DNA from 2 places in the Jeotgalibacillus sp. JSM ZJ347 genome. Region 1 is predicted to be linked to the other one. Evidence: a T-box and tRNA genes for the amino acid it is inferred to sense, from the RefSeq annotation. Region 1 holds a T-box; the other holds one or more tRNA genes.
The links. The T-box of region 1 lies ahead of alaS (alanine--tRNA ligase). A T-box ahead of a tRNA ligase gene usually reads a tRNA of that ligase, here a tRNA-Ala.

Region 1 (15,272 bases):
GCATTGGGATTATTCAGCATGGTAAATTGAAGGATGTGCAATTAATCAGTGATTTTGTCGGAGAACAATCCAAAGTTTATAAGCTGGAAGTTTCTAATCCCGCACAAATCGCAGACAGCATGAGACAGAGCTTTCCTTCCTGGGAAATTCAGCTTGTTGGTCAGGATCTCCTGATCAATTGTACAAAGGAAGATATTCCTTCCATTATAAAATGGTGCGTGGAAGAGAACATTTCTGTTTACGGTGCATTAGTTGCTGCTAAAACGCTTGAAGATAGATTTCTTGAAGTAACGTCCGACAAAAAGGGGGAGCCGGTACATGTTTAACTTAGTCAGAAACGAATGGATGAAGCTGTTTTCAAGACCCGCAACCTACGTCATGACCGGTCTGATTGTACTTGCGGTCATTGCAGCAACCGTCATTACTTTATTTGTACAGTCACTTGGAGATGGTCAGGATATAACCTGGCAGTCACAGCTGCAAACAGAAAACACGCAGCTTGAGCAGACGATTGCAACCAGTGAGACCGGTTTTATGGGACAGAACCCTGAGGAACAGCTTGCGATTAATCAGTATGCACTTGAAAATGACATTGCACCAAACCGTGCAGGTTCTTTCTGGTCCTATCTTGAATCAAGCACGTTTCTAATTTCTTTGATCGGTCTGTTTGCCATTATTGTTGCTTCCGGAATCGTTGCAGGTGAGTTCTCATGGGGAACAATCAAACTGTTAATGATCAGACCAATCGCAAGGTGGAAAATTCTTTTATCAAAATTTATTACTGTCGGGGCATTCGGTCTGTTTCTTGTGGCCATTACAGCGGTTCTTTCAGTCATTTTAGGGCTGATATTCTTTGACCCGGGCTCTTCAGTCAGACTCGTGTTTGAGGATGGACAGGTCATTGAAAAAAGTATGGCTGCCTATGTCATTCGCGTATATCTTTTTAACTCTCTTGATGTCATTATGCTGACGACAATGGCATTTATGATTTCAGCAGTATTCCGTAACAGTTCCCTTGCAATCGGAATCAGTCTATTCCTTCTATTTGTAGGTGGAACGGCAACCAGCTTTATTGCGATGTACTATGACTGGGCAAAATACAGCCTGTTTGCAAATACAAATCTTTCATTGTATGAAATGAATATGCCGCTTGTAGAGGGTATGACGATGCAGTTTTCAATTGTCATGATCTTGATTTACTTCACGATCTTTATAGCACTTGCTTTTACGATCTTCACGAAACGTGATATTGCTTCATAAATCGTTTCGCTGCAATTCAGGTAGACGCTTTCCCCAGGGACGGCGGTGAGCCTCCTCACCGCTTCGCGTCTGTGGGGTCTCACCTGTCCGTCATATCCCGGTGGAGTCGCCACCTTACGCTCCACTACACTTTGAAGTGAATATTATAAGGTGATGATGTTTCGAAACAGTTGTTTTGAAGCATCATTTTAATTTGTTATAAATCTGTTTTAATGCCTGTTCAAACTTTCCGGTTTCTTTCGGTTCATAGTATCTTGCACGCTTTAGTGTATCAGGCAGATACTGTTGGGCAACCCAGCCACCGGGGTAGCTGTGTGGATATTTGTATTCTGTTCCGCGGCCCAGTTTCTCGGCCCCTTTATAATGCGCATCCTTTAAATGATCAGGAACAGCGCCAGCCTTGCCTTTTCTGATGTCTGAAAGCGCGCTGTCGATCGCTGAAATCGCTGAGTTTGATTTTGGTGACAGGCATAGCTCAATCACTGCATTTGCTAGCGGAATACGCGCTTCCGGAAAACCGAGTCTTTCAGCAGATTCAATCGCAGAGAGTGTGCGCTGACCGGCCTGAGGGCTTGCAAGTCCAATATCTTCATAAGCAATAACGAGCAACCTGCGTGCAATGGTAGGCAGGTCGCCGGCTTCAATAAGTCTTGCAAGGTAATGAAGCGCAGCATTTGCATCGCTGCCTCTGATGGATTTCTGGAATGCACTCATTACATCATAATGTGCATCTCCGTCTTTATCATGGGAAAAGTATTTCTTTTGCAGACACTCTTCTGCTGCCTGGAGCGTAATAACGATTTTACCATCGTCATCTTCATTTGTTGAAAGTACTGCAAGCTCTAATGCATTTAATGCACTTCTCACATCACCGCCGCTTGCTGTGGCGAAATGGGTGATGGCTTCCTCAGCAATCTCTATCTGCTTATCACCAAACCCTCTTTTGTCATGGAGTGCTCTTTCAACCGCAGCCTTCATATCCTCTTCATCAAGCGGTTTCAGTTCAAAAATCTGAACTCTGCTGCGAATCGCAGGGTTGATCGCGTGATACGGATTACTCGTTGTAGCCCCGATCAAAATCACCGTGCCGCTCTCTAAATGAGGAAGCAGAAAGTCCTGCTTGGCTTTATCGAGCCTGTGAACCTCATCTAAAAGGAGAATCACTCTGCCTGACATTTTCCCTTCCTGGACGACTGCTTCCATATCTTTCTTATTATTGGATACTGCATTTAACATTCTGAACGCATATTTTGTACTTCCTGCAATGGCTGAGGCGATTGATGTTTTTCCAATGCCGGGAGGACCATATAAAATCATTGAAGAAAGCTGGTTCGCTTCAACCATTCTTCTGATAATCTTTCCTTCTCCGACTAAATGGGTCTGGCCAATAATTTCATTTATCTCTGCAGGCCGCATTCTGTAAGCGAGCGGTTTAGTTGCCATCGTATCCCCTCCGTTTCTCTAAGAGCATCATAACCAAATAATCTGCATCAATGCCAATACTAAGGGTTATATGCTATAATGGCAAAAGCAAATTGGCGTAAAGGTGGATGACACATGAAAGTCTCAACGAAAGGCCGCTATGGTCTGACAATCATGATTGAACTTGCAAAGAATTATGGAGAAGGTCCAATCTCGTTAAAATCAATTGCAACAACCCATAATTTATCAGAACACTATCTTGAGCAGCTGATTGCACCGCTCAGGAATTCCGGTTTTGTTAAAAGTGTAAGGGGTGCTTACGGCGGATATGTTTTAGCTGATGAACCTTCAAATATTACTGCCGGAGACATTATCAGAACGCTTGAAGGACCAATCAGTCCAGTGGAAGGGCTTGAAAATGAAGCACCTCCACAAAAAGAACTGTGGATCAGAATCAGGGATGCAGTCAGAAATGTACTTGATCATACGACGATAGAAGACCTTGCAAATCACACTGAAGAAGGCGAATCAGACGCCTATATGTTTTACATTTAACAGGAGGGTTTAGGTTTGAACAGAATTTATGCAGATCATGCTGCAACAACCCCGATGCTTCCTGAAGTCACTGCAGTGATGATAGATGTGATGGAGAAAACTTACGGGAACCCGTCAAGTATTCACCAGACAGGGAGAGCAGCAAGAAAAATACTGGATGATGCGAGAACGCTGATTGCTTCGAAGCTTGGCGTTCATTTTAATGAGATTCATTTTACAAGCGGTGGAACTGAAGCAGATAACCTTGCGATATTCGGAACAGCTGATGCGATGAAACATAAGGGCAGGCATATCATTACAACAGCAGTTGAGCACCACGCAGTCTTACATCCGTGTCAGGAACTTGAAAAACGCGGGTTTGAAGTCACGTATCTGAATGTAGATAAAAGTGGACGGATCAGCACGGCAGATCTGGCGGCATCACTGCGTGAAGATACGATTTTAGTCACTGTGATGTATGGAAACAATGAATCAGGTAGCATTCAGCCGATTAAAGAAATCGGTGCACTGTTAAAAGAGCATCAGGCAGTCTTTCATACAGATGCGGTGCAGGCGTTTGGGCTCGCAGACATCAATGTCAATGAAGAGGGTATTGATCTTTTATCTGTTTCTTCTCATAAAATAAACGGTCCAAAAGGTGCAGGCTTCCTTTTTATTAAAAACGGCACGCCTCATCATGCAACCGTCTTCGGTGGTGAGCAGGAACGAAAAAAAAGAGCAGGTACGGAAAACTTAGCAGCCATTTCCGGTTTTGCTGAAGCTGTCAAATTTGCCTTTGACAGCAAAGATAAAAAAACTGCAGATCTGGTTACAATAAAGCAAACACTGATCAATCAATTAAAGCAGTCAGATGTGCACTTTGAAGTGAACGGCTCTCTTGAACATTCGCTTCCACACGTGGTAAACTTGAGTATTCCGGGAGCCGAAATAGAGTCGTTGCTGATCAACCTGGATCTTGAAGGGATCGATGCTTCAAGCGGTTCAGCATGTACTGCGGGGTCTGTAGAACCTTCACACGTACTTGCGGCGATGTTTGGTGCAGATAGTGAAAAGCTGTTTAATTCAGTCCGCTTCAGCTTTGGTTACGGTAACACCGCTGAGGATGCTGTCTATATTGCAAAAAGTCTTAAGAAAATCACAGACCGCTTTTAGCGTCTGATAAGTAAAGGTGATTCAAATGACAAAAACACCCGCTGAAACGAGAGTAGTCGTCGGAATGTCAGGTGGCGTGGATTCATCAGTTGCTGCTTATCTTTTAAAGCAGCAGGGATATGATGTAATCGGAATTTTTATGAAAAACTGGGATGACACCGATGAGTTCGGTGTATGTACCGCTACTGAGGATTATAATGACGTGATTCGCGTTTGTAATCAGATCGGTATTCCCTATTATGCAGTAAACTTTGAAAAGCAGTACTGGGATAAAGTTTTTACGTATTTCCTAGAAGAATATAAAGCCGGCAGAACACCAAATCCTGATGTGATGTGTAATAAGGAGATCAAATTCAAAGCATTTCTTGATCATGCAATGAAACTTGGTGCTGATTATCTTGCAACAGGTCACTATGCCCGCGTTGACCGTTCAGGGGATGAAGTGAAAATGCTGAGAGGTCTTGATCAGAATAAAGATCAGACTTATTTCCTGAATCAGCTCTCTCAGGAACAGCTTTCAAATGTTATGTTCCCGATTGGTGATATTGATAAAAAAGAAGTAAGAAAAATCGCTGCTGAAGCAGGACTTGCAACTGCTGCGAAAAAAGACAGTACTGGTATATGCTTTATCGGAGAAAGAAACTTTAAAGAGTTCTTAGGTCAGTACCTGCCAGCTCAGCCAGGTGATATGGTTACGATGGATGGAGAAAAAGTCGGCAGCCACGATGGATTAATGTATTACACAATCGGCCAAAGGCACGGTCTTGGCATTGGCGGTTCAGGCGAGCCATGGTTTGTATTCGGTAAAAACCTTGATACCAACCAGCTGTATGTTGGTCAGGGATTTGATCACGAAGCGCTTTACTCGGATTCAATTACCGCAGTGGATATGGGGTTCACTTCTGCAGAAGCACCACAAAAATCCTTCCACTGTACAGCAAAGTTCCGTTACCGTCAGCCTGACCAGGGGGTAACCGTCCATATGCAGGAAGACGGCACAGCAGAAATCGTTTTTGATGAGCCGGTCCGTGCAGTCACACCAGGACAGGCAGTCGTTTTATATAATGGAGACGAATGCCTAGGCGGCGGAACGATTGATAAGATCTACAAAAGTTCAAAGCAATTGATGTATGTAGGTTAATAAAATAGAAATGACCTTTTGTGAACGCCCTTCACATCAGGTCATTTTTTGTGCCTTATGATATACTAATCCCAAATCAATACGAAGGAGAACGTGATGAAATCTTTAAATGAACAGGCAATTGAACTGATCCAGAAAGGCGAACTCGAAGAAGCCTTAAAAAAATTAAATGAACAAATTGAAAAAAGCCCTGAAGACCCGGCGGCCTATATCAATTTTGGAAACGTATTGGCCAGATTTAATGAAGTGGAAAAAGCAGAGCGCTTTTACCAAAAAGCAATCACGCTTGATGAAAAAGCAGGTGCTGCGTATTACGCGCTAGCGAACCTTTATTACACACAGGAAAGGTTCAAAGAAGCCGCTGTTTTATATGAAAAAGCAATCAAATCAGGTCTTGAAGACCACGATGCATACTTTATGCTCGGCATGTCATTTATGAATAATGAACAGACAAAACTGGCAGTGCCTTATCTGCAAAGAGCGGCAGAGCTTACACCTGAAGATGCGGAAGTTCATTTTCAGTATGGGCTTTCTCTCGCAAAGCTTGAGCACGGATCTGAAGCGGTAACCCAGCTGAAGCGCGCTGTGGAGCTTGACCTGGAACATGCGGATGCACTTTATAACCTTGGTGTTGCTTATGCCGGCTTTGAAGAAAATGCCGAAGCGGCACTCGACTGTTTTGAAAAAGCAATTAAAGTGCAGCCTGATCACTATCTTGCTTTAAACGGACGTAAGATTATTCAGCAGGCGATTGACAGCGAATAGGAGGTGTCTTTCATGAACGGTCAGCAGACGGATCTGTTTACTGAAGAAGAGTTATATGTAAAAGGAACGTTAATTGTTTCTATTTTTTATAATGAAGATAATATGTATTCAGTAGTGAGGATCCGTGTATCTGACACGAATATTGCAAATGCTGAGAAGGAAATGGTTGTCACCGGCCATTTCCCTTCTATGCAGGAAGATGATACATATATCTTTTACGGAAAAGTGAAAGAGCACCCGCGTTTTGGTCCACAGTTTATTTCAGAGCGCTTTAAAAAAGAGCTTCCTCAGACTAAGCATGGAATTATCCATTACCTTTCAAGCGATCTTTTCAATGGAATCGGCAGAAAAACGGCAGAAAAGATTGTAGATACGCTTGGGGAAAATGCGATTTCTAAAATTATGGAAAACGAGTCTGTGCTTTTTGAAGTGCCTAAGCTATCTGAAGAAAAAGCCCATCACATTCATGAAATCTTAATTGAACATCAGGGGCTCGAGCGGATTATGGTTCTGTTAAACGACTGGGGATTCGGTCCACAGCTGTCTATGAAGATTTACCAATTTTATCAGGAAAAAACAGTTGAAGTGATTGAAGAGAATCCTTATCAGCTGGTCAATGACATTGAAGGTGTCGGCTTCGGTAAAGCAGATGAGCTCGGCAGACAGCTTGGACTTTCAGGAAATCATCCTGACAGAATCAAAGCTGCCTGTCTTTATACAATGACGCAGCTTTCCATGCAGGAGGGTCACGTATACGCTGACTCCAAACAGCTGTTAATCAGAGTAAAAGAGCTGCTTGAAAAGCATCAGCCTGAGAAAGTGGACTACAGCGATATCTCAAGAAGCCTCGTGGAATTGCATGAAGAGGGTAAAATTGTGGGTGAAAATAAAAAAGTATATTTGCCTTCTCTTTACTATTCAGAAGTTGGTATTGCTTCAAGTATTGAAAGTCTGACGTCAAACACAGAGGTTCACGACCAGTTTCCTGAAGCGGAGTTTCTGCTGGCACTCGGAGACCTTGAGGAGCGGATAGGGGTCACATACGCCCCGTCTCAAAAAGAAGCTATCCAGACAGCGTTATCATCGCCAATTATGATATTAACCGGTGGTCCAGGGACAGGAAAGACGACCGTGATTAAAGGGATTGTAGAGCTGTATGCGGAGCTTCACGGACTGTCGCTGGATCCTGATAACTACTCAAAAGATGAGCCATTTCCGATCGTTCTGGCCGCTCCAACCGGAAGAGCAGCGAAAAGGATGACTGAATCCACGGGGTTAAAAGCGATGACAATCCACCGTCTCCTCGGCTTTAACGGTCAGGAGGATATGGATGAAGAAGACGATGACAGAATGGTTGCAGGACGTCTGTTGATTATTGATGAAATGTCTATGGTGGATACATGGCTTGCAAATAAGCTGCTTCAGGCAGTGCCTGAGTCCATGCAGGTCATTCTCGTTGGAGACCAGGACCAGCTGCCTTCTGTCGGACCTGGTCAGGTGCTGCAGGATCTGCTTGATGCGAAAAAAGTACCTGCGGTGGAACTGACTGATATTTACCGTCAGGAAGAAGGTTCTTCTATTATTGAACTTGCCCATCATATGAAAAAAGGCGAAGTGCCTGAAACGATCAGACAGCCCTACCCTGACCGTTCTTTTATTCCCTGCAGAGCGAATCAGATGGATGAAGTTGTCGGGAAAATTGTTAAGAATGCAATGAAAAAGGGTTATACGGCAAAGGATATTCAGGTGCTCGCTCCAATGTACAGAGGACCCGCAGGCATTGATAAGCTGAATGTACTGATTCAACAGCTGATGAACCCGAATGATGACGGGTCCAGAAAAGAACTGAAATGGGGCGATATTGTCTACCGGATCGGTGATAAAGTGCTCCAGCTCGTTAATCAGCCTGAGAGTAACGTATTTAACGGTGATATGGGTGAAGTCATTTCGATTTTCTACGCTAAGGAGAATACTGAAAAACAGGATATGATTTTAGTCTCGTTTGACGGGGTAGAGGTCACATATACAAGGCAGGACCTGAACCAGATCACCCATGCGTTCTGCTGCTCAATCCATAAGTCTCAGGGAAGCGAGTTTCCGATTGTCGTATTGCCGGTTGTAAAAAGCTACTCGAGAATGCTGAGACGGAACCTGCTGTATACTGCCATTACAAGAAGCAGCAAGTTTTTAATTATGTGCGGTGAAGAAGATGCTTTCAGGTATGGCGTTGAAAGAAAAGATGATCTGATGAGAATGACGTCTCTGAAAGAAAGGCTTGCCGGTGAGCAGGTAAACATTTCAGACGATGCTGATCCATTTGATGGCGGAGCAGATCCAATGATTGGAATGGAAGGCGTCACCCCGTACGATTTCCTTGAAAGTTCTCAAGGTTAAATTGACAAACGGTGATGATCTTTCATATAATTTCAGATAGAATAATGAATCTCGAAGAAGGAACAAGTACGCAGACAAACTCATTTAAAGAGAGAATTCCCCCAGGCTGAAAGGAATTCATTGAAGTTTCTGCGGAAAGCTGGTCCGGAGTGCAGTTAAAAGCTGCCGTCTGCTGCGTTAAAGCAACTTTAGAGTGATGGGTTGTCAATCCATAACCAGGGTGGTACCGCGAGTGTAATCTCGTCCCTGTGTAGGATTGAGGACCCTTTTCTGTTTTTAGAGACGTTTCGGGAGATCAAAGGAGGAAATAAGAATGGAAAAATGGACGGGTGCAGAGCTCAGACAAATGTATTTAGATTTCTTCAAAGAAAAGAAGCATGATGTAGAACCAAGTGCTTCACTTGTACCGCATGAAGATCCATCACTATTATGGATTAACAGCGGTGTTGCTACACTGAAAAAATATTTTGACGGCCGCGTAATTCCGGCAAATCCGAGAATCGTTAACGCACAGAAGTCAATCAGAACAAATGATATTGAAAATGTAGGGAAAACTGCAAGACACCATACATTTTTTGAAATGCTCGGGAACTTTTCGATTGGTGAATACTTCAAAGAAGAAGCAATCGAATGGGCATGGGAATTCCTCACTTCAAAAGAATGGGTCGGTTTTGACCCTGAAAAGCTGTCTGTCACAATTCACCCTGAAGACGACGAAGCTTATGATATCTGGAATAAAAAAGTAGGCGTACCTGAAGAGAGAATTATCCGACTTGAAGGAAACTTCTGGGATATCGGTGAAGGTCCAAGTGGTCCAAACTCTGAAATTTTCTATGACCGCGGAGAAGAATATGGAAATGATCCGTCTGACCCTGAGCTGTATGCAGGCGGGGAAAATGAGCGTTACCTTGAGATCTGGAACCTGGTCTTTTCACAGTTCAATCACAATGCGGATGATACGTATACGCCGCTTCCTAAGAAAAACATTGATACAGGAATGGGTCTTGAGAGAATGGCATGCGTTGTTCAGGACGTGCCGACAAACTTTGAAACAGATCTGTTCATGCCAATCATTGAAGCGACAGAGCTTGTTGCAAAAAGACGCTATGGTCAAAACGCTGAAGAAGACACTGCTTTTAAAGTGATCGCTGACCACATCAGAACTGTATCCTTTGCAGTAGGTGATGGTGCGCTGCCTTCTAACGAGGGAAGAGGGTATGTACTTCGCCGTCTGCTGAGAAGAGCGGTTCGCTTTGCAAAACAGATCGGTATTAACCGACCGTTTATGTATGAACTGGTTCCGGTTGTAGCTGACATTATGATTGATTTCTATCCTGAAGTAAAAGACAAGCAGGACTTTATTCAGAAAGTCATCAAGACAGAAGAAGAACGCTTCCATGAAACGCTGAATGAAGGCCTGTCAATTCTGACTGAGCTGATGAAAAAAGCACAGGAAGACGGTTCAAAAGAAATCAGCGGGAAAGACGTTTTCAGACTGTATGACACATTTGGCTTCCCTGTTGAACTGACGCAGGAATATGCTGAAGAAAACGGATTATCAATCGACCAGAACGGCTTTGAGCATGAGATGGAAGGTCAGAGAAGCCGTGCAAGAGCAGCGCGCCAGGAAAGCGGATCAATGCAGGTTCAAGGTGGCGTATTAGGAGACATTCACACAAAGAGTGAATTTGTAGGGTATGAAAGACTTGATCATTCTACTACAATTGAGGACCTTGTGATTGATGGTGAATTTGCAGATCAGGCAGCTGCAGGTCAGGAAGTTCAGTTTGTACTTGCAGAAACACCTTTTTATGCAGAAAGCGGCGGTCAGATTGGGGATAAAGGTACAGTAACGCATGAAAACTGTGTCATTGACGTACAGGATGTTAAAAAAGCACCAAACGGACAAAACCTTCATACCGGTATTGTAAAAAGTGGACTGATTAAAAAAGGTGAAAATGTAAACGCCAGGGTAAGTGACATCACGAGAAATAAAATTACTAAAAACCATACGGCAACGCACCTGCTGCATCAGGCACTGAAAGATGTACTTGGTGACCATGTAAATCAAGCGGGTTCTCTTGTTGAGCCTGATCGTCTGCGCTTTGATTTCTCTCACTTTGGACAGGTGACCAAAGAAGAACTAAGTCAAATTGAAGAGATTGTCAACGGAAAAATCTGGACAAGCTATTCAGTAGGAACTGCAGTGAAGTCACTTGATGAAGCAAAAGCGATGGGTGCAATGGCTTTATTTGGTGAAAAATACGGTTCAGAAGTACGCGTTGTATCAATTGGTGATTACAGCCTTGAACTTTGCGGGGGTTGCCACGTAGGTAATACTGCTGAGATCGGTCTATTCAGAATTGCTTCAGAGGCAGGAATCGGTGCAGGTACAAGACGTATTGAAGCTGTAACCGGAGAGTCAGCATACCGTCTGATGAATGAGCAGATTGATGTACTAAATCGTTCAGCAGGGTTATTAAAAGCAAACCCTAAAGATCTTGAATCACGCATTGAAGGTCTGCAGGCAGATCTTAAAGCAGTTCAGAGAGAAAATGACTCTCTTCATGCAAAGCTTTCAAATATTGAAGCGAAAAACATTATGGACCGCGTACAGACGGTAGATGGCGTCAGCGTCCTGGCTGAAAAGGTTCAGGCATCTGATATGAATACACTCAGAACAATGGCTGATGATGTGAAAAACAAAATCGGTTCAGGTGTGCTGTTGCTGATTGCTGTAAATGATGGTAAAGTCCAGATTATTGCAGGCGTTACAAAGGATCTGATTGATCAGGGCTATCACGCAGGTAAGCTTGTAAAAGAAGTTGCCACAATCTGCGGCGGTGGAGGCGGCGGCCGCCCTGATATGGCTCAGGCGGGCGGTAAAGACCCTTCACGTGTGGAAGAAGCACTTCAATTTGCCCCTGAGTGGGTGAAATCAATTTGATTCTATTGCTATCTGGTGTACAATAGCAATAGTTGGATAATAGGAATGGTTGTCATTCCGTAGTGAGGTGTTGTTGATGAGCTCATTTGATAAAACGATGCGGTTTGACTTTGGAGATGACTCAGCTGATCAGGAAGTTAAACGTGTCCTGAACCAGGTGTTCGAAGCTCTCGAAGAAAAAGGTTATAATCCGATCAATCAAATTGTGGGGTATCTCTTATCCGGTGACCCTGCTTATATTCCGCGTCATCAGGATGCAAGGAATGTTATCCGCAAACTTGAACGTGATGAAATTATTGAGGAATTGGTGAAGTTTTATCTTCAGCAGCATAAAGAGGGCTAAGAATGAGAACAATGGGACTTGATGTAGGCTCCAAAACTATTGGAGTAGCCATCAGTGATGCGCTGGGCTGGACTGCCCAGGGGATTGAAACAGTAAAAATTGATGAAGCTGCCGGACAGTTCGGCTTCAAGCGAATTAAAGAATTAGTCGAAGAACACGAAGTGTCAAAGGTAGTCATTGGCTTACCGAAAAACATGAATAATTCGCTTGGACCCCGTGCTGAGGCCAGCCAGAGATATGCTGATATGCTAAGCAGAAGAATTGAGGCTGAAATTATCTTCTGGGACGAGCGCTTAAGCACGATGGCAGCAGAGCGGGTTTTACTCGAAGCTGATGTCAGCAGGGGAAAAAGAAAAAAAGTGATTGATAAAATGGCTGCAGTGATGATCCTTCAGGGTTATCTCGACAGCAATAACTAAATGAGGTGACTGAAATGGAACACGGAGAAAAGCAAATTACAGTAATTGATGAACAGGGAAATGAAGTATTATGTGAAGTCTTATTCACATTTGATTCAGATCAGTTTCAAAAATCATACGTACTATACTATCCAGTAGGTGATACTGAGGAAGAAGAGATTGAAATTCATGCATCTTCTTTCGAACCGAACGATGAAAATTCAGAAGGCGAATTAAAGCCTGTTGAATCTGAAGAAGAGTGGGATCTGATCGAGGAAATGCTTAATACATTCCTTGATGAAGAAGAAAACGAATAATATGACAAAGCGGGGGCAGCTATTTGCCCCCGCTTCTTTTTATTGTATAATAAAATCATTGGGAAAAATGAGCAGAAGTTTTTGGAGGGAAATTGATTGAGTGAAAAATCAAGTTTAATAGATCAGTGGAAGCTGAACTTACAGGAAAGAAAAAAAGAAGCAAAACAAGTAAGAAAAATTGTTTTTATTCTATTAATCGTCTTTGTGTTCCTAACAGTTGGTGCTCTCCTCGGTGCCTACTCTTATATCAGTTCAGCGCTTGAACCGATGGATGCAGCTGATGAAAATGCCGTCGCAGTTGAAATTCCAATCGGCTCGTCCGTTGATGGAATCACCCAAACGCTTGAAGATAGCGGTGTCATTAAAAATGCGCAGGTATATAAGTACTATCTGAAGTTTAATAATGAAACAGATTTTCAAGCTGGTACATATAACCTCACACCTGCCATGACACTCAGTGAAATCACTGAAAGTCTGAAGACCGGAAGAGTGTATCACGAACCATTGTTTAATGTCACGATTCCTGAAGGTCTGAGGCTTGAAGAAATCGGAGATATTATTGCAGAGAATACGGATTATTCTCAGGAAGAGTTCATGGAGAAAGTGACGGATGAAACGTTCATTAATTCTTTAATGGAGCAGTATCCAACACTGATTACTGAAGAAATTAAAGGTGAAAATGTGAAACTTTCACTCGAAGGTTACCTGTTTCCCGCAACCTATCCATATTATGAAGAAAATCCTTCTCTTGAAGATATTATTACTCAAATGGTAGATGCCATGAACAATAATGTTGCACCTTATGTAGATTTGCTTCCAGGCTTTACGGAAGGAGATTACACAGGCACGGATGCGGATGAACCAAATGTCATGACCGTTCATGATCTGATCACAATGGCGTCACTTCTTGAAGAGGAAGCAGCTGCGACGACAGACAGAGCGATGATCGCAGGAATCTTCTATAATCGACTTGAAGAAGGTATGCCGCTTCAGACAGATCCAACTGTCCTGTATGCAAAAGGTGAATGGCAGGAGAGAGTACTGTTTGCAGATCTTGAAATTGAAGACCCTTATAACACTTATCAGGTTCAGGGACTTCCACCGGGGCCAATTGCAGCACCGGGCGCAACTTCAATTGAAGCTGCTATCAATCCGGAGAACTCAGAGTATTTCTACTTTCTGACATCAACTGAAGATGGTGCAATGTATTATTCAGAAACGCTTGAAGAACATGAAAGAAAAGCAGAAGAGTTCATCTATAGTGTGAACGATGAAGAATAATGTGAAGACAGAAGGAAAGAACATTCACTTTCCTTCTGTTTTTATGTTAGAATAGATAAAGTATTTTTAGCGTCTATCACTACTTTCCGGATTTCGGTCTGCAGGATTGTATGTGAGCGCTCTTTTTTATGGAGCCTGAGACCAGAAAAGGTGAGAACGTTGGATAAAGTCTATCAATATATTGAAAATTTCTTTCCTGCCCATTCAGATCTTGCTGTGCAGATGATTCGTTTTGCAGAGGAGAATGAAGTACCGATTATGGAATCTGTGGGCATTGAAACACTTTTGCAGCTGCTGAGAATTCAACAGCCAAAAAGAATTCTCGAAATCGGAACTGCCATTGGCTACTCTGCCATTAGAATGGCTGAAACGCTGCCTGACGTTGAAATTGTTTCAATTGAAAGAGATCAGAAAAGAGCTGAGCAGGCTGTACAGTTTGTAAAGCAGTCGGGATATAAAAGCAGAATTCACCTGATAGAAGGTGATGCACTGGAAGTTTCAAATCAGGTTTCAGACTTTGGACAATTCGATGCAGTATTTATTGACGCTGCCAAAAGCCAGAATATCAGGTTTTTTGAATTATATGAGCCTTTCTTCTCGCAGGATGTCTGTGTATATACTGATAATGTCCTCTTTAAAGGGCTTGTTGCAGAACAAACTGGAAATGAAAGCAGAAATGTAAGGCAGATGCTGAGGAAGCTGGACCGTTTCAATCAGTGGATCGCTCAGCATGATCAGTACCATACTGTTATTCTTCCTGTAGGTGATGGTCTTTCAATCAGTAAAAAGAAGTAACGAAAAATACTGCTTTAGCAATTGGAGTGAAAAACTTGTAGGTTTTATTCCAATTAAGATTAAATAAAAGCTTGTCAAAGACATAAGGGATCCTTATGGGTGAATTCACAATCAATCAGATGCTGATAAGCTTCAAATTGAACAAGCGAATAAGCCGCTGCGGTCACTTAGATAGCATGAGAGAGGAGCTAACGGCAAATATGAACAACAAACCCGTTATTATAGGTGTAACAGGCGGTTCAGGATCCGGAAAAACGTCTGTAACCAAAGCAATTTACGATGTATTTCAGGACCAGTCAATCGCAATTATTGAACAGGACTATTATTATAAGGATCAAAGCAATATCCCATATGAAGAACGTTTGAAAACAAACTATGATCATCCGCTGGCTTTTGATAATGATCTGTTAATTGAACATATTAGTCAGCTGCTTGACAGAAAAGCAATTGAAAAACCGGTCTATGACTATACAGTTCACACAAGATCTGAAAAGACAATTCC
Region 2 (15,272 bases), on a different contig from region 1:
TATGGATTTGTTATGCCGGATGGCTGGTCAGAAATTGACTTTTCCCCGTTTTATCAAATGCAGGGAGCGGTGCATGATGTAGGAATTTTCAGCGCAGTTGAAATGCCGCTTGAAGGTTACATGAAAGATATTTACGACAACTATGTTGCTGAAGGGTCTGTCGAGGCGCTTAAGGTTCTGCACCCGAAGCACTTAATCCTGTTTTATTTTAATGCACTGCAACAGGGAGATTATGAGATTGCCTATTCCTTAATGGGAGGGGAGGACCTTCCTGATTATGCCCGTTTTGAAGAAATTGTGGGTGAACACAGTTTTGAATTCGAACCCGTTAACAAATTGTCTTATACGGGTGGTTCACAAACCAACGAAGTGTCAGAGGCTAACTTCAGCATTCAGATACATGGGAATCAGATTGATATCAGCATGGTTGCAGAAGGTGGAATGTATAAAGTGAAATATACGAGTGAAGGAATGTTTAATATGATTGATATGAAAAGTGAGGAAGAGGTTTCTAATTAAAATAGCATGTTAAATGATTGTGTAAATGAAAGAGCTGCCGTTATTCAGGCAGCCTGACAATGAAAAATGAATGTATGCAGATGACAAGTTTATCATTGAGGAAACCGGGATAAGACAACGTGATGATGAACTGCAGGTACCTGCAAATATAAGCTTTTAGTATCTCAATCAAAGGAGGAGTCTGATGCGTAAGCTTGAAAATCTGGATGATTTCCTTTTTGCAGGTGGTCTGCCACCGAAAGACAGGGCTCGAATTCTTCAGGAAGTGTCAGATCTTCCTGAAGAAAAAATCATCCAGCTGATCATTGAAAAGGGGCAAGGTGTTGCTACGCTGAAACATTCAGATATTTTTATCCACAACGAAGATGAAGAAGTCTGGTATGAAGTTTCACGACTTGATATGTATGACCGGGTGTTTGTACTGATGCCATATTTTGATGGAACGGCTGATATGAATGAAACGTCTTTTAATCTGCTGAAAGACCGGGTGGAATCGAGGCTTGGGTATGACATCACGAATGAACAACTTGACCAGATGCTGAAAATGATGGTGGAGGAAGTAAAGAAGCGGGCACCTGAAGATTTACCAGCCCCTGAAAAGCAGTCTGCTGAGCCTCCTGAACCGGTTAAAAACCGCACACAGATAAGTAAATGGGTATGGGTTGCTGCAGGACTATTTGTCATTATATCCGGCGTGCTTCTGTTCCAAAATCCTGGTCAGCAGGAGGGAGAAACCACATTTGCCCCGATGGAGTCTCAAAGTTTTCTGGAAGGAGAGCTCGACAGCTTAAATCAGCTGATCGATGAAGAGATTGAGTCACTTTCAGTGGAACTGGGTCTCAGTACAGAAGCTGTGTGGCAGCTGGAGTTTGTCAGTAATGTGTTAGCACAGTTGAACAGTATAGAGGAATATATTGAATATGCTGAATCAGAAGAAGAACGGACTTCAGCGCTCGGTGAGATCAGAAGAACTGAGCAGCTTATTTCCTCGAGGCTGATGACACCGGTTAGAAGGCTCGAGGATGCTGCTTCACGGGTCTCGGTTAACACGTCTTATGGCATTCTTGAAGTGAATGACAACCTATTATCACGATTCACTTATGATGCGTCAGGGATGATTGAGCTTTATGAAAATACTTTATCACCCTATGAAGAAGAATTATCTGGACTGGACACGCAGCTTTCGGACTTTACATTTTCCGATGATGCGCAAGGATTAATTGAGAAGATAGAGGCTAACGGCTTTGAAGTGACAATTTTACCTGATCGGCAGTCATTTGACGTTAATTATGGAGAAGCATTCATTGACAGGGCAATGAATGGTTTTCTCACCGATGAGTACCTGGACATCATTCAGGAGCAGAAAAAGCAGCCTTATATTCAGGAAGATGATGAGACTGCTTATACCTATGAACAGCAGGCAGTAAAGCTTCTTCAAACCGAAGAACTGCTGGCGCGGTCAGCAGGAACTGAAACTTTATCAAGTGAACTGTTATATCATCACACGCAGCTGTTTCAGTATTTTCTGAGAGATATTACAGATGAATCAGGGCAGCTCAGATCTGAAGTGAAAGCGGTCTGGGAAGCGATGAGCTCAGAGGATCAGCAGCGGAAATATACAGTGGCCCGTTATATCAAAAGTATCTATGCAGCCTTCGAGGAAAATAATTTTATGATTTCTGAAGAAGTCAGATCAGTGAGGGACCGTTATACAGTTGTTCCTGTTTCTTTCCGCATCAGAAAAGCAGACGCCTATTTTCCGTTAAGTGAAACAATGAGAGCGAAATATAATATGCTGAATGCATTTAAGGATGAGAAGGATATCAGCTATCTGTTACCGAAGGAAGCGGCCATGCTTTATATTAATGGACTGGTGTTAAATAATCAGGAGGCCGCTGCCAGCATGTCGGTTCCTGAAACGTTTGAATCTGCGGACAAGGGTGATTGGAGCAATGTCTCCATGCAGGCAAATGAAATCACCAGCATCCAGACTGAATACGCAAATGAAACTGCCATTGTAACAGTGACGGGTGAGAATTTTGAAGAACGACAAATTGTGATGCGGGAAATTAACGGTGTCTGGAAGGCTGAATTTGATCCGAAACATTTAGAGTGGTTTTGATTTTGCAGACGACTTGTGATATAATCAATAATTGCGTGAAAACGATAAAAAAATAACCGTTTATAGGAGAGATTTCTATGTCTACAAAATTCGAAGCAGGTCAAGAACTAAAAGGTAAAGTTACAGGAATTCAGCCATACGGTGCGTTCGTTGCACTTGATGAAAATACACAAGGTCTAGTACACATTTCAGAAGTAACACACGGTTTCGTTAACGATATTAACGACCACCTTTCAGTAGGTCAGGAAGTAAACGTAAAAGTTCTTTCTGTTGATGAAAATGCTGGTAAATACAGCCTTTCAATCCGTGCAACTGAAGAAGCACCTGAAAAGCCACAGCGCAAAGAGCGCCGTGCTCAGCCTTCTAAGTCAGTATCACACACTGAAGACACTACAGGTTTCAACAGCCTGAAGGACAAGCTTCAAGAGTGGATTGACCAGTCTGACATGAAGCGATAAGACGTTTTAAAAGACTCATGCGGGGTTTCCGCGTGAGTCTTTTTTAATTTTTAATTCTCAACCCGTGCTTCTTCATCCGATACTGCAGGTTCTGCCTGCTCATGCCAAGCGCATCCGCTGTCTTCGTAATATTAAAATCATGATACTGAAGAGACTTCTGAATATAGTAGGATTCTGCTTCATTCAGAAAACTGTCGAGTGTCTGAGATGCTTTACCCTCTTTTACCATAAATGCAGATCCGTCCAATGCCGGCATACTGCTCGCCGGATCATCAAACTTCAGCCTGAAGTAATGGGGCAGGTGGGAATAGGAAACCTGATCTTCATTCCCGAGCGCAAGCATTGAAGCTTCCATCACGTGCTCAAGCTCTCTGACATTGCCCGGCCAATCATATTCACGGAAAAGCTCAAGCACTTTATCCGCTGTTCCGGAAACTGCCGTTTGAAAACGGATATTGAACTGTTCGATAAAATACTGAACAAGCTCGCTAATGTCTTCCTTACGCTCCCGCAGAGCCGGTACAAAAACAGTCCGCTCACTAATAACATAGTAAAGTTCCTTTAGCAGTCTACCTGACTGAATGGCATCAATCGGGTCCTCGCTTAAAGTTAAAATGACATATTCCCGTTCTTCCCGCGGCTTCCGTTTTTCAATCTGTAGCCTTTCTGCAAGCTTTTTTTGCACGTGGATCGGCAAATATTCAGCATGTCCCATAAAAAACGTCTTTTTTCTGCTGCTTTGCAGCTCCTCAATAAAACGTTCACTCCGTTCAACTGAGGAACTTCTGAAGTCAATTCCAATAAAGCTGCTTTCATGCAATCCTCTCTCAAGATGAATGCTCTGGGCAAGCAGTTCTTTTCCGGTACCGGCTTCACCGCACAGCAGTAAAAAATCATCGCTTTCTGCAGCGCGTTTTCCTTCAGCAATCATCTGCTGAATCAGTGGTGAAGTGCCGGCCCAGTGATCAAATGATGACAGTTTTTTATGAGGACTGACATCGTGCTCAACTGCAGTTACTTCTCTGGCAACCTCAATCGCGCCAAGTACAACGCCGTCTATAATAATTGGATATGTATCATTAATTGCAGTAATTTCATGACCCTGCACATTAAAATAGGATTGTTGAACATTCAAAATCGGTTCCTTTAATGTCAGTGCCTGAAGCAGCGTGCTTTGTTCGTCAGGGTGGAACTGAAAGACATCGAGCAGCCGTTTATCCAGCAGGTCAATATCGCCTGTACCTTCCATTTCGCGCATTTTCTGATTATAAAAAATGGTTCTCCCATTGGCGTCCACTACGTGAATACCACGGTCGATCATATCAATCATCGATGAGATAAAAGCTGAATGCTGTATAGAATGCAAGATCTTTTCGCTCCTTTCATGAAGCAGTTCTGCAACATGGGTTGGCTTTTTTATTATCTGAAAAGAGAAAATACTTGAAAAATGCAATCATCTTTTGCATTATTATATATGTAAGGGTTTTCTTACTGCAAATATTTTTTGCACAAGACCCAAGACAATATTCAATTAATTAGGAGGTTTATTATGATTCCTTACAAGCATGAGCCGTTTACTGATTTTTCAGTAAAAGAAAACAAAAAAGCATTCGAAGACGGTATGAAAACCGTTGAAGGATATTTAGGGCAGGATTATCCGCTGATCATCGATGGCCAGCGTGTTGTCACTGAAGATAAAATTGTATCTTATAACCCTGGTAAGAAAGATGAAGTTGTAGGCCGTGTGTCAAAAGCGAACCAGGAGCTTGCAGAAAAAGCAATGCAGGCTGCAGATGAAGCGTTCAAAACGTGGAGAAAAGTGAAGCCTGAAGTCCGCGCTGATATTCTTTTCCGCGCAGCAGCAATCGTGAGACGACGCAAGCACGAGTTCTCTGCACTGCTTGTAAAGGAAGCTGGTAAGCCTTGGAATGAAGCGGATGCTGATACAGCTGAAGCAATAGATTTCATGGAATACTATGGCCGCGAAATGCGCGCAATGAAAGAAGGTAAGAAAGTTGAAAGCCGTCCTGGTGAGTTCAACCAGTATCACTACATTCCACTAGGTGTAGGTGTCGTCATCTCACCATGGAACTTCGCATTTGCAATCATGGCAGGAACAGCAGTTGCAGCCATGGTAACAGGGAACACAGTTCTTCTGAAGCCGGCTTCAACGACACCTGTTGTGGCAGCGAAGTTTGTAGAAGTACTTGAAGAAGCAGGTATGCCAAAGGGAGTAGTTAACTATATCCCGGGCAGCGGTAAAGAAGTGGGCGACTACCTTGTAGACCACCCGAGAACACGTTTTATCTCTTTCACTGGATCACGTGATGTAGGTACACGTATTTATGAAAGAGCTGCAAAAGTGCAGGATGGCCAGGTGTGGCTGAAGCGCGTTATTGTTGAAATGGGTGGTAAAGATACAATTGTCGTTGACAGTGAAGCAGATCTTGAGCTGGCTGCACAGTCAATCGTTAAATCTGCATTCGGCTTCAGCGGACAGAAATGTTCTGCTTGTTCAAGAGCAGTTGTGCTTGAAGATGTGTATGACCAGGTACTTGACCGCGTAGTTGAATTAACGAAAGAACTATCACTTGGTGAAACAAAATCTCCTGATACTTTCATGGGACCTGTCATTGATCAGGCTGCATTTGATAAGATTATGGGGTATATTGATATTGGTAAAGAAGAAGGCCGTCTTGTTGCAGGTGGCGAAGGCGACAGCAGCAAAGGTTTCTTCATTAAGCCAACTGTATTTGCAGATCTTGATCCGAAAGCGCGTATCATGCAGGAAGAAATTTTCGGACCGGTCGTTGCATTTACAAAAGCGAAGAACTTTGATGAAGCGATTGAGATTGCGAATGATACTGAATATGGTCTGACAGGTGCTGTGATTACAAATAACCGCATGCATCAGGAACAGGCGCGTGAAGATTTCCATGTAGGTAACCTGTACTTCAACCGCGGCTGTACTGGCGCGATTGTAGGCTATCAGCCGTTTGGCGGATTCGATATGTCTGGTACAGATTCAAAAGCCGGTGGACCGGATTACCTGACACTCCACATGCAGGCAAAAACAACTTCAGAAATGCTTTAAGCTTTAAACATGAAGCCGGCAGGTAAGAGATTGAACAGATGCGTCTGTAACACGGGCAGTATTTGCCAGTCTCTTCCTGCCTTTTCTATTAATAGGAGGAATTAAAATGGTACAGTCAACATCAATTATTGAAAAAACAGAACGCTACGGTGCAAACAATTATCATCCGCTTCCAATTGTCATTTCAGAAGCTGAAGGTGTATGGGTAAAAGACCCAGAAGGCAATAAGTATATGGATATGCTGAGTGCCTATTCTGCGGTGAACCAGGGGCACCGTCACCCTAAGATTATTCAGGCGTTAAAAGATCAGGCAGACCGCGTCACGCTGACTTCACGTGCCTTCCACAACGATCAGCTTGCACCATGGTATGAACTGATCTGTGAGCTCTCAGGAAAAGAAATGGCACTGCCGATGAACACTGGTGCTGAAGCAGTTGAAACCGCAGTGAAAACGGCACGCCGCTGGGCTTATGAAGTGAAAGGTGTCGAAAAAGACCAGGCTGAGATTATTGCGTGTCACGGGAATTTCCACGGCCGTACAATGACAGCTGTTTCTCTTTCATCTGAAGAAGAATATCAGCGCGGGTTCGGGCCAATGCTTCCTGGGATCAAACTGGTTCCTTATGGTGACCTTGAGGCGCTTGAGCAGGCGATTACAAAAAACACTGCTGCTTTCTTAATTGAACCGATTCAGGGAGAAGCGGGAATTGTATTTCCGCCAAAAGGATTCCTGAAGGCTGCAAAAGAATTGTGTGAAAAGCATAATGTCCTCTTTATTGCAGATGAAATTCAGGCAGGACTATGCCGTTCAGGTAAAATGTTTGCCTGCGAGTGGGAAGATGTAAGTCCTGATATGTATATCCTCGGAAAAGCACTTGGCGGAGGGGTATTCCCAATTTCATGTGTTGTGGCTGATAAAGATGTGCTTGGCGTGTTCAACCCGGGCTCACACGGTTCAACATTTGGAGGAAATCCAATGGCATGTGCGGTATCAATTGCTTCTCTTGAAGTATTGAAAGAGGAAAAGCTTGCTGAACGTTCACTTGAAATGGGTAAATACTTCATGGACGCTTTAAAGAAAATTGATAACCCGATCATTAAGGAAATCCGTGGAAGTGGCTTATTTATTGGAATGGAACTCACAGAGCCTGCAAGAAAGTATTGTGAGGAGTTGAAACAGGAAGGACTGCTTTGTAAAGAAACGCACGAAACAGTGATCCGTTTCGCGCCGCCGCTTGTCATTTCCAAAGAGGAACTGGACTGGGCGATTGAAAAAATCACACGTGTTCTTTCTTAAAGTTTTGTTAACAAAACCATCGTCTTAAACGGTTGGTTGTGTTACAATAATGCCGATTCATACTACTGAAATAAAAGAGGCGAACAATAATCATGGCAGAAAATTTGAATCTCTTTACGTCTACACAAGAGGTTATTCACGAAGCACTGACAAAAATGGGGTACGATGATGCAGTTTTTGAACTGATGAAAGAACCAATGCGCCTTCTGACTGTGCGTATGCCTGTCCGTATGGATGATGGCAGCACACGTGTATTCACAGGATACCGTGCACAGCACAACGATTCTGTTGGTCCGACAAAAGGCGGCGTACGTTTCCACCCGGATGTGGATGAAGAAGAGGTAAAGGCACTTTCAATGTGGATGACGCTGAAATGTGGGATCGTTGATCTTCCATATGGCGGCGGTAAAGGCGGAATCATTTGTGATCCTAGAACAATGTCAATGGGAGAGCTTGAAAGATTAAGTCGTGCATATGTACGTGCAATCAGTCAGATTGTAGGACCTACAAAGGATATTCCTGCACCGGACGTTTACACAAACTCTCAGATTATGGCGTGGATGATGGATGAGTATAGCCGAATTGATGAATTCAACAACCCTGGTTTTATTACCGGGAAGCCAATCGTTCTTGGTGGTTCACAGGGACGCGAAAAGGCAACTGCACAAGGGGTAACAATTTGTATTGACCAGGCTGCGAAAAAACGCGGCATTGATATTAAAGGCGCGCGTGTCGTTGTTCAGGGATTTGGTAATGCAGGAAGCTTCCTGGCGAAGTTCATGCATGATGCCGGCGCGAAAGTCATTGCGATTTCTGATGCACACGGTGCAATTCATGATCCTGACGGGCTTGATATTGATTATCTGCTTGACCGCAGAGACAGCTTTGGTACGGTTACAACACTTTTTGAGAATACGTTATCTAACGAAGAACTTCTTGAAATTGAATGTGATATTCTCGTTCCTGCAGCCGTATCCAACCAGATTACTGCAAAAAATGTAGATAACATTAAAGCATCTATCGTTGTGGAAGCGGCAAATGGCCCAACAACACTTGAAGCAACGAACCGTCTGAATGAACGCGGCGTTCTGCTTGTACCTGATGTACTTGCGAGTGCCGGCGGCGTAACTGTATCTTATTTCGAATGGGTTCAGAACAACCAGGGTTACTACTGGACAGAAGATGAAGTAAATGAAAAGCTTGAAAAGAAGCTTGTTGATGCCTTCAATCAAGTTTACGACTTATCACAGAGCAGACGTGTTAACATGCGTCTGGCTGCTTACATGGTAGGCGTGCGAAAATCAGCTGAAGCGAGCCGTTTCAGAGGCTGGGTTTAAGATGATGATACAAAGGGTTGCCTGATAAACGGGCAACCCTTTGTTTATGATGAAGGGACCACTGCATGTTAATCAGACGCTTAAACCGTTGCCGGATCTCTTTCTTCAATCGTACCCGGTTCCCATGATTTGAATAATAATCCCAGGTTAATCAATCCTGCGATCCCGACCAATCCATAAACCAAACGAGCGCCTGCTGATTCTACTCCGTCAAATAGTGCAGCTACCGCATCAAATTGAAAAAATCCAACCAATCCCCAATTTAGCGCGCCAATCACCGTTAAAACCAATGCGATTCTCTGGACCGTATGCATGATATCCCTCCTTTACTATGGAATCGATTTATTATTTACAAACCTGCACTTCTCTATTCCGTATAAGCATCTCAATTGCATTCAATCGTTTCATCAAAGATAATGAATAATGGACCAAACAACAAAAGGAGGCTTTCACAATGGATACATTTACTTTTTATAATCCCGTGAAACTGATTTTCGGAAAAGACCAGGTAGAACAATTAAAAGAAGAAGTTCCTAAATACGGAAATAAAGTATTGATGGTATATGGTGGAGGCAGCATTAAAAAGAATGGTCTATACGATCAGATCACAGGCCTGCTGAAAGAAATCGATGCAGAAGTATTCGAACTGTCAGGTGTCGAGCCTAATCCGCGCCTAACAACAGCTGAAAAAGGAATCGAAATCGCAAAGAAAGAAAACATCGACTTTATCCTTGCTGTAGGTGGAGGCAGTGTAATCGACTGCACGAAGCTGATTGCAGCAGGTGCTAAATATGACGGCGCAGCATGGGATCTTGTAACGAAAAAAGCATTCGCAAGCGAAGCACTTCCATTTGGAACAGTGCTTACACTTGCAGCAACAGGCTCTGAAATGAATGCAGGATCTGTTATCACAAATGAAGAAACGCAGGAAAAGTACGGCTGGGGAAGCCCTGCAACATTCCCTCAGTTCTCAATTCTTGACCCTCAAAATACTTTTACGGTACCTAAAGATCAGACAATCTACGGTATTGTAGATATGATGAGTCACTTATTTGAGCAGTATTATCACAACGTATCAAACACACCTGTACAGGACCGCTTAATTGAAAGTGTCCTTCGTACAGTGATCGAGACAGCGCCGGAGCTTGTGAACGACCTTGAAAACTACGAGCTACGTGAAACAATTCTTTATAGTGGCACACTTGCACTGAACGGTATGCTTCAAATGGGTTACAGAGGAGACTGGGCATCACACAATATCGAGCACGCTGTATCAGCGGTCTACGATATTCCACACGCCGGCGGTCTTGCAATTCTGTTCCCGAACTGGATGAAGCATAATCTTGAAGTAAACGAAGCACGTTTTGCGCAAATGGCAGTCCGCGTGTTTGATGTGGATCCTGAAGGCAAATCTGACCGCGAAATCGGTGAAGAGGGCATACAGCGCCTGCGTGAATTCTGGACAGAAATCGGCGCGCCGTCAACACTTGCCGACTACGACATCAGCGATGAAAAAGTGGATCTGATGGCAGACAAAGCAATGATCAATGGTGAGTTCGGTAACTTTAAGAAGTTAAATAAAGATGATGTCGTGAAGATTTTGACTGCATCACTGTAAATGAATAGAGACGTTGAAATAAGGGGATGGGACAATTTTTTGTCTCATCCTCTTATTCGTTTCGCTGCGCTTCAGGCGGACGCTTTCCCCGGGAACGGCGGTGAGCCTCCTCAGGCTTCGCCTTGCGGGGTCTCACCTGTCCGTTTTATCCCGGTGGAGTCGCCGCCTTACGCTCCGCTACACTTATATGAATATTAAAATGGTGTATAACTTTTCGATTTGGTTGTATTTACCTCAACCTCTGTTATTTTTGAAGAACAATAAGGTCATTTAGATTGCATGCTGAAATTATTTTGATTTGGTAAGGTCCATCTTTCCTCCTTTCACAGCCGGTGATTGAAGTGGAAGGGGGCGACTCCTGCGGCAGGAAGGGACAGGTGAGACAAAGCATGGCGCAGCCTGCTGGCTCACCGCCCGGCCGCGGAAAGCGTCCCCCTGGAACGGAAATCACGGGCCAACCTTCTGAAGAATAAACTTTTTTTCTAAATGAATCCGTTTACAATCAGGACCATTCTTGATTCTCTTATAGACATCATATAAAGTGAAGAAAGAAAAACTAAGGAGGATAACACGACATGACATCAATTCGTTTTGATTATTCAAATGCACTTGAATTTTTCGGTGAACATGAACTGACGTATCTGCAGGGTGCAGTAAATCAGGCTCACACCGCATTACACGAAGGAACAGGTGCAGGAAGCGACTTTTTAGGATGGGTAGATCTTCCGGTTAACTACGACAAAGAAGAATTCTCACGTATTCAGCAATCAGCAGAAAAGATCCGTAAAGATTCTGATGTGCTATTAGTTATCGGAATCGGCGGTTCATACCTGGGTGCGCGTGCTGCACTTGAAATGCTGAACCACAGCTTTTACAATGCGTTATCTAAAGATCAGAGGAAATCACCACAGGTTCTATTCGTTGGAAACAACATCAGCTCTACATATATGAGAGACCTGATGGACCTGCTTGAAGGAAAAGATTTCTCAATCAATGTGATTTCAAAGTCTGGTACAACAACTGAACCGGCAATAGCTTTCCGTATTTTCAGAAAGATGCTTGAAGAAAAGTACGGTAAAGAAGAAGCGAAATCACGCATTTATGCAACAACTGATAAAGAAAAAGGTGCTTTAAAGACACTTGCATCTGAAGAGGGCTTTGAAACATTTGTTGTTCCTGATGATGTGGGCGGTCGTTACTCTGTACTGACAGCGGTTGGACTTCTTCCAATTGCTGCAGCAGGTATCGACATTGAATCAATGATGAAAGGTGCTGCTGATGCGCGTGAAGCATACAGTTCTTCTGACCTTTCTGAAAATGAGGCATATCAATATGCAGCGATTCGTAACGTCCTTTATAACAAAGGTAAAACTGTTGAAATGCTTATTAACTATGAGCCTGGACTACAGTATTTCAATGAATGGTGGAAGCAGCTGTTTGGTGAGAGTGAAGGAAAGGACTTAAAAGGAATTTTCCCTGCGTCTGCTAACTTCTCTACAGACCTTCACTCACTTGGTCAGTATGTGCAGGAAGGACGCCGCGACATCTTTGAAACAGTTGTGAAGGTGAAAAACGCTCGTCATGAACTGACAATCGAAGAAGCTGAAAGCGATCTTGACGGCCTGAACTACCTTGCGGGTGAAACAGTAGACTTTGTAAACAACAAAGCATTCGAAGGCACGCTGCTTGCACACACTGATGGTGGTGTACCAAACCTGATTCTTGAAATCCCTGCAATGGATGCTTATACGTTTGGCTATATGGTGTATTTCTTCGAGAAGGCATGCGCAGTGAGCGGCTATCTTCTTGGTGTAAATCCATTTGACCAGCCTGGTGTTGAAGCATACAAAGTAAATATGTTTGCACTGCTTGGAAAGCCTGGCTTTGAAGAAAAGAAAGCTGAGCTCGAAAAGCGTCTGAAGTAAAAGAGTGAGGCTGCCTGTTATGGGCAGCCTCTTTGCATACAATCTGAAATGGCTGGATAACCTACACTTTAAAAGGAGTGTGGAAGATGTACGCGTTTCGTTCATCTATAGAAGGAAAAGAATTTCCGCTTGTGCTGCTTGAGGACCGCCTGAAAAAAGAAGGGTATGTCATTGGTGGTGGCTGGGAGTATGACCATGGGCACTTTGATTTGCTGCTTAGTCAGGAAGGTGAGTACCTGTATCTGAGGCTTCCGTTTGAAGCGGAGGGGGGAGAGCTTGATAAGGATGACAGCACAGTCAGGATGCAACAGCCATTTCTGCTTTGTCATCAATACGACCCTGACCGTGACCAGGATGCTTCTTCCGGTGCGGTATCAGCTGCATTTAACCAGTTCCAATCTCCGGAGGATAAAGATGCACAGCTGTCTACAGAGCAGATTGATCAGGGGCAGGCTGCCTTGGACAGAGCGGAAAGGCTTCTCAGTTAGTCCTGTGCCTGCTGAGAAGCGCTTCTCCAATAACCCGTTTTGTCTGGACAATTGAATCTGCTCCGGCAGAAATAGCCTGTTCTTTTAGCTCGGTTGAAATCAGTTCTGCTACACAATAAATAAACGGGTTCATCTGCTTAGCTGTCAGGATCGTTAAAACTGTATGGGTATCAGCCGCCTCCTCATTCAAATGCTGATCTGCAGTGATAATGATTTCTTTTGCCGTTTCAACACATGCTTTATGCAGAACAGAAGACTGATATGCTGTTCCTTTAATGAAATCCACCTGCTTTTGATCATACATCGGGTGAGTGCTTAATGTGTGATCAATAATAATTGCATCTTCATTGATCTGCGAAAGGAGATAATAAGCTCTCGCATTCCAGCCCACCACAATGATATGCTCCGATTTGGAAAGAGCGGCTGCACCTTCTCTGACTGACTGCTGAGAGCGGAGTAGATAAGCTGTAAATATAAAAAAATAACTTGAGATCAAGCCTGCGCCTATAAAAAGAAGAGTTGCTGCAAGTATTCGACCTTCAGCGCTGACAGGGACCAAATCTCCATATCCCAGCGTTGAAATCGTTACGAGAGCCCACCACCAGCCATCCCCGATTGTTCGAAATGTATCAGGTTCAATGATAAAAGCCAGAATTCCGCCCGAGAATATTAACAAACATACGGCAGTGATGAGGAAAACCAATTTTGGCATCCTGCTTATATGCTGAAACATCATTCGTATTCACCTCAGCCTCAGTATTACCACTAAAGAAGAGAAAATATTCCAAACGCTATTGCGTGAATCAATTTTAAAGGTATAATAGTGTTTGCACGGGGCTATAGTATAGCGGGAATACGTCGCACTGGCAGTGCGGAGTCAGGGGTTCGATTCCCCTTAGCTCCATCATAAAAGACCCTTGAGGCTTGGCTTCAAGGGTCTTTTATTGTAACCGGATATACGATTTATCTTGATTCAATTTCAATGCCTTCTACATGATCCATAACAGAAAGCTTGCTGTACAGTTCCGTCACACTCTTTTTTATGTGAATGGATGCTGTTAACTCCACCATATGGAGTTTTTCTTTTGTATCCTTCAACCTCATCTGTTCGATGATGACACCTTCAGCTTTCAGGTCCTCCAGCAGTTTTTTGCCACCGCCCGGGTTTGTGAGGAGTATTTTAATATAAATTTCTTTCTGTCTGAAATGGGATGGACCGGTCCATTTTAAAATAAACGGCAGAAGCTCAACGCTGATAATGATCAGAATCACGCCCATTGTAGCTTCTACATAAAAGCCTGCGCCGACAGCAATGCCTACACCGGCAGCTCCCCAAATAATTGCTGCAGTGGTCAGTCCGGATATGGTATCATTCCCTCTGTGTAAAATAACGCCAGCCCCGAGGAATCCGATTCCTGATACAATTTGGGCAGCCAGCCTGAGAGGATCCATTGTAATATTCACTTCTTGATCGCCGCTGAATGAATATGCTGATTCAATAGAGACGATCGTTAACAGGCAGCTGGCGATTGATATGACCAGGCTCGTCTTAAGGCCAACCGGCTTCTTTTTCAGTTCGCGCTCAATCCCGATGATCAAACCAAGAACTGCAGTAATGCCAAGTTTGATTAATAGTTCTTCATTAATCATTTCCAGCACCCCCTTGAAATAATAAATTCGATAAAGCAAAGTAAGGATATGGCAGTGCTTATACATATTATACAGTGGCAAAGGAGAATGTACTATGCAATTTGGAGAGAAGCTCGCTCCGTTAGCAATTATAGTGGGAGTTATTACGGTTTCCTTTTCAGCGATTCTGGTAAAACTGTCATCAGGCGAACCGGGTGTAATCGCATTTTACAGAATGCTGTTCAGTGCATTTATTTTATTGCCATTCTTTTTAAGAGGACATATGAAAGAATTGAAAACGTTAAATAAGAAAGACTGGATAGTTACTTCGGCTGCAGGTGCATTTTTAGCCCTGCATTTTATCTTATGGTTTGAATCCCTGCAGTATACTTCAGTCGCGAGCTCAACAGTGCTTGTTACAATGCAGCCATTATTTGCATTTGCAGGCGCCTATTTTTTATTTAATGAAAAGATTTCCTCTAAAGCAGTTATTTCAGCGATTGCTGCAATTTCAGGTAGTGTTCTGATTGGTATTGGAGATCTGCAGGTGAGCGGGATGGCATTAATCGGTGACATAATTGCGCTTATTTCCTGTGCGTTTGTAACAGCGTATCTCCTGTTCGGCCAGAGCGTAAGGAAACATCTGTCGCTGACGACTTACACTTTCATTGTGTATTCCATCAGCGCGATCGTTCTTTTTATATATGTATTGATTAAGGGTGAATCACTTGGACCTTTTCAGACAAATGATTGGCTGATCTTTTTAAGTCTGGCTGTACTCCCTA

Region 2: it encodes a tRNA-Ala, which carries the amino acid that the T-box ahead of alaS (alanine--tRNA ligase) is inferred to sense. The anticodon was not compared.

The regions. Positions count from the first base shown of each region.
Region 1 is NZ_JBISEN010000001.1:262,485-277,756, forward strand. Features, by position in the region: gene ACH6CZ_RS01260 (ABC transporter ATP-binding protein) at 1-326, shown strand, start outside; gene ACH6CZ_RS01265 (ABC transporter permease) at 319-1,260, shown strand; gene ACH6CZ_RS01270 (replication-associated recombination protein A) at 1,444-2,703, opposite strand; gene cymR (cysteine metabolism transcriptional regulator CymR) at 2,818-3,237, shown strand; gene ACH6CZ_RS01280 (cysteine desulfurase family protein) at 3,253-4,389, shown strand; gene mnmA (tRNA 2-thiouridine(34) synthase MnmA) at 4,415-5,530, shown strand; gene ACH6CZ_RS01290 (tetratricopeptide repeat protein) at 5,627-6,295, shown strand; gene recD2 (SF1B family DNA helicase RecD2) at 6,308-8,689, shown strand; T-box leader at 8,735-8,940, shown strand; gene alaS (alanine--tRNA ligase) at 9,003-11,636, shown strand; gene ACH6CZ_RS01305 (IreB family regulatory phosphoprotein) at 11,713-11,979, shown strand; gene ruvX (Holliday junction resolvase RuvX) at 11,982-12,398, shown strand; gene ACH6CZ_RS01315 (DUF1292 domain-containing protein) at 12,413-12,694, shown strand; gene mltG (endolytic transglycosylase MltG) at 12,791-13,975, shown strand; gene ACH6CZ_RS01325 (O-methyltransferase) at 14,126-14,770, shown strand; gene udk (uridine kinase) at 14,971-15,272, shown strand, end outside.
Region 2 is NZ_JBISEN010000002.1:1,051,955-1,067,226, forward strand. Features, by position in the region: gene ACH6CZ_RS10760 (hypothetical protein) at 1-519, shown strand, start outside; gene ACH6CZ_RS10765 (hypothetical protein) at 704-2,641, shown strand; gene yugI (S1 domain-containing post-transcriptional regulator GSP13) at 2,719-3,099, shown strand; gene ACH6CZ_RS10775 (AAA-type ATPase lid domain-containing protein) at 3,143-4,465, opposite strand; gene pruA (L-glutamate gamma-semialdehyde dehydrogenase) at 4,646-6,193, shown strand; gene ACH6CZ_RS10785 (ornithine--oxo-acid transaminase) at 6,300-7,490, shown strand; gene ACH6CZ_RS10790 (Glu/Leu/Phe/Val family dehydrogenase) at 7,583-8,827, shown strand; gene ACH6CZ_RS10795 (DUF378 domain-containing protein) at 8,908-9,141, opposite strand; gene ACH6CZ_RS10800 (iron-containing alcohol dehydrogenase) at 9,282-10,445, shown strand; gene ACH6CZ_RS10805 (glucose-6-phosphate isomerase) at 11,021-12,370, shown strand; gene ACH6CZ_RS10810 (YugN family protein) at 12,457-12,858, shown strand; gene ACH6CZ_RS10815 (NAD-binding protein) at 12,851-13,594, opposite strand; tRNA gene ACH6CZ_RS10820 (tRNA-Ala) at 13,692-13,762, shown strand; gene ACH6CZ_RS10825 (MgtC/SapB family protein) at 13,822-14,508, opposite strand; gene ACH6CZ_RS10830 (DMT family transporter) at 14,603-15,272, shown strand, end outside.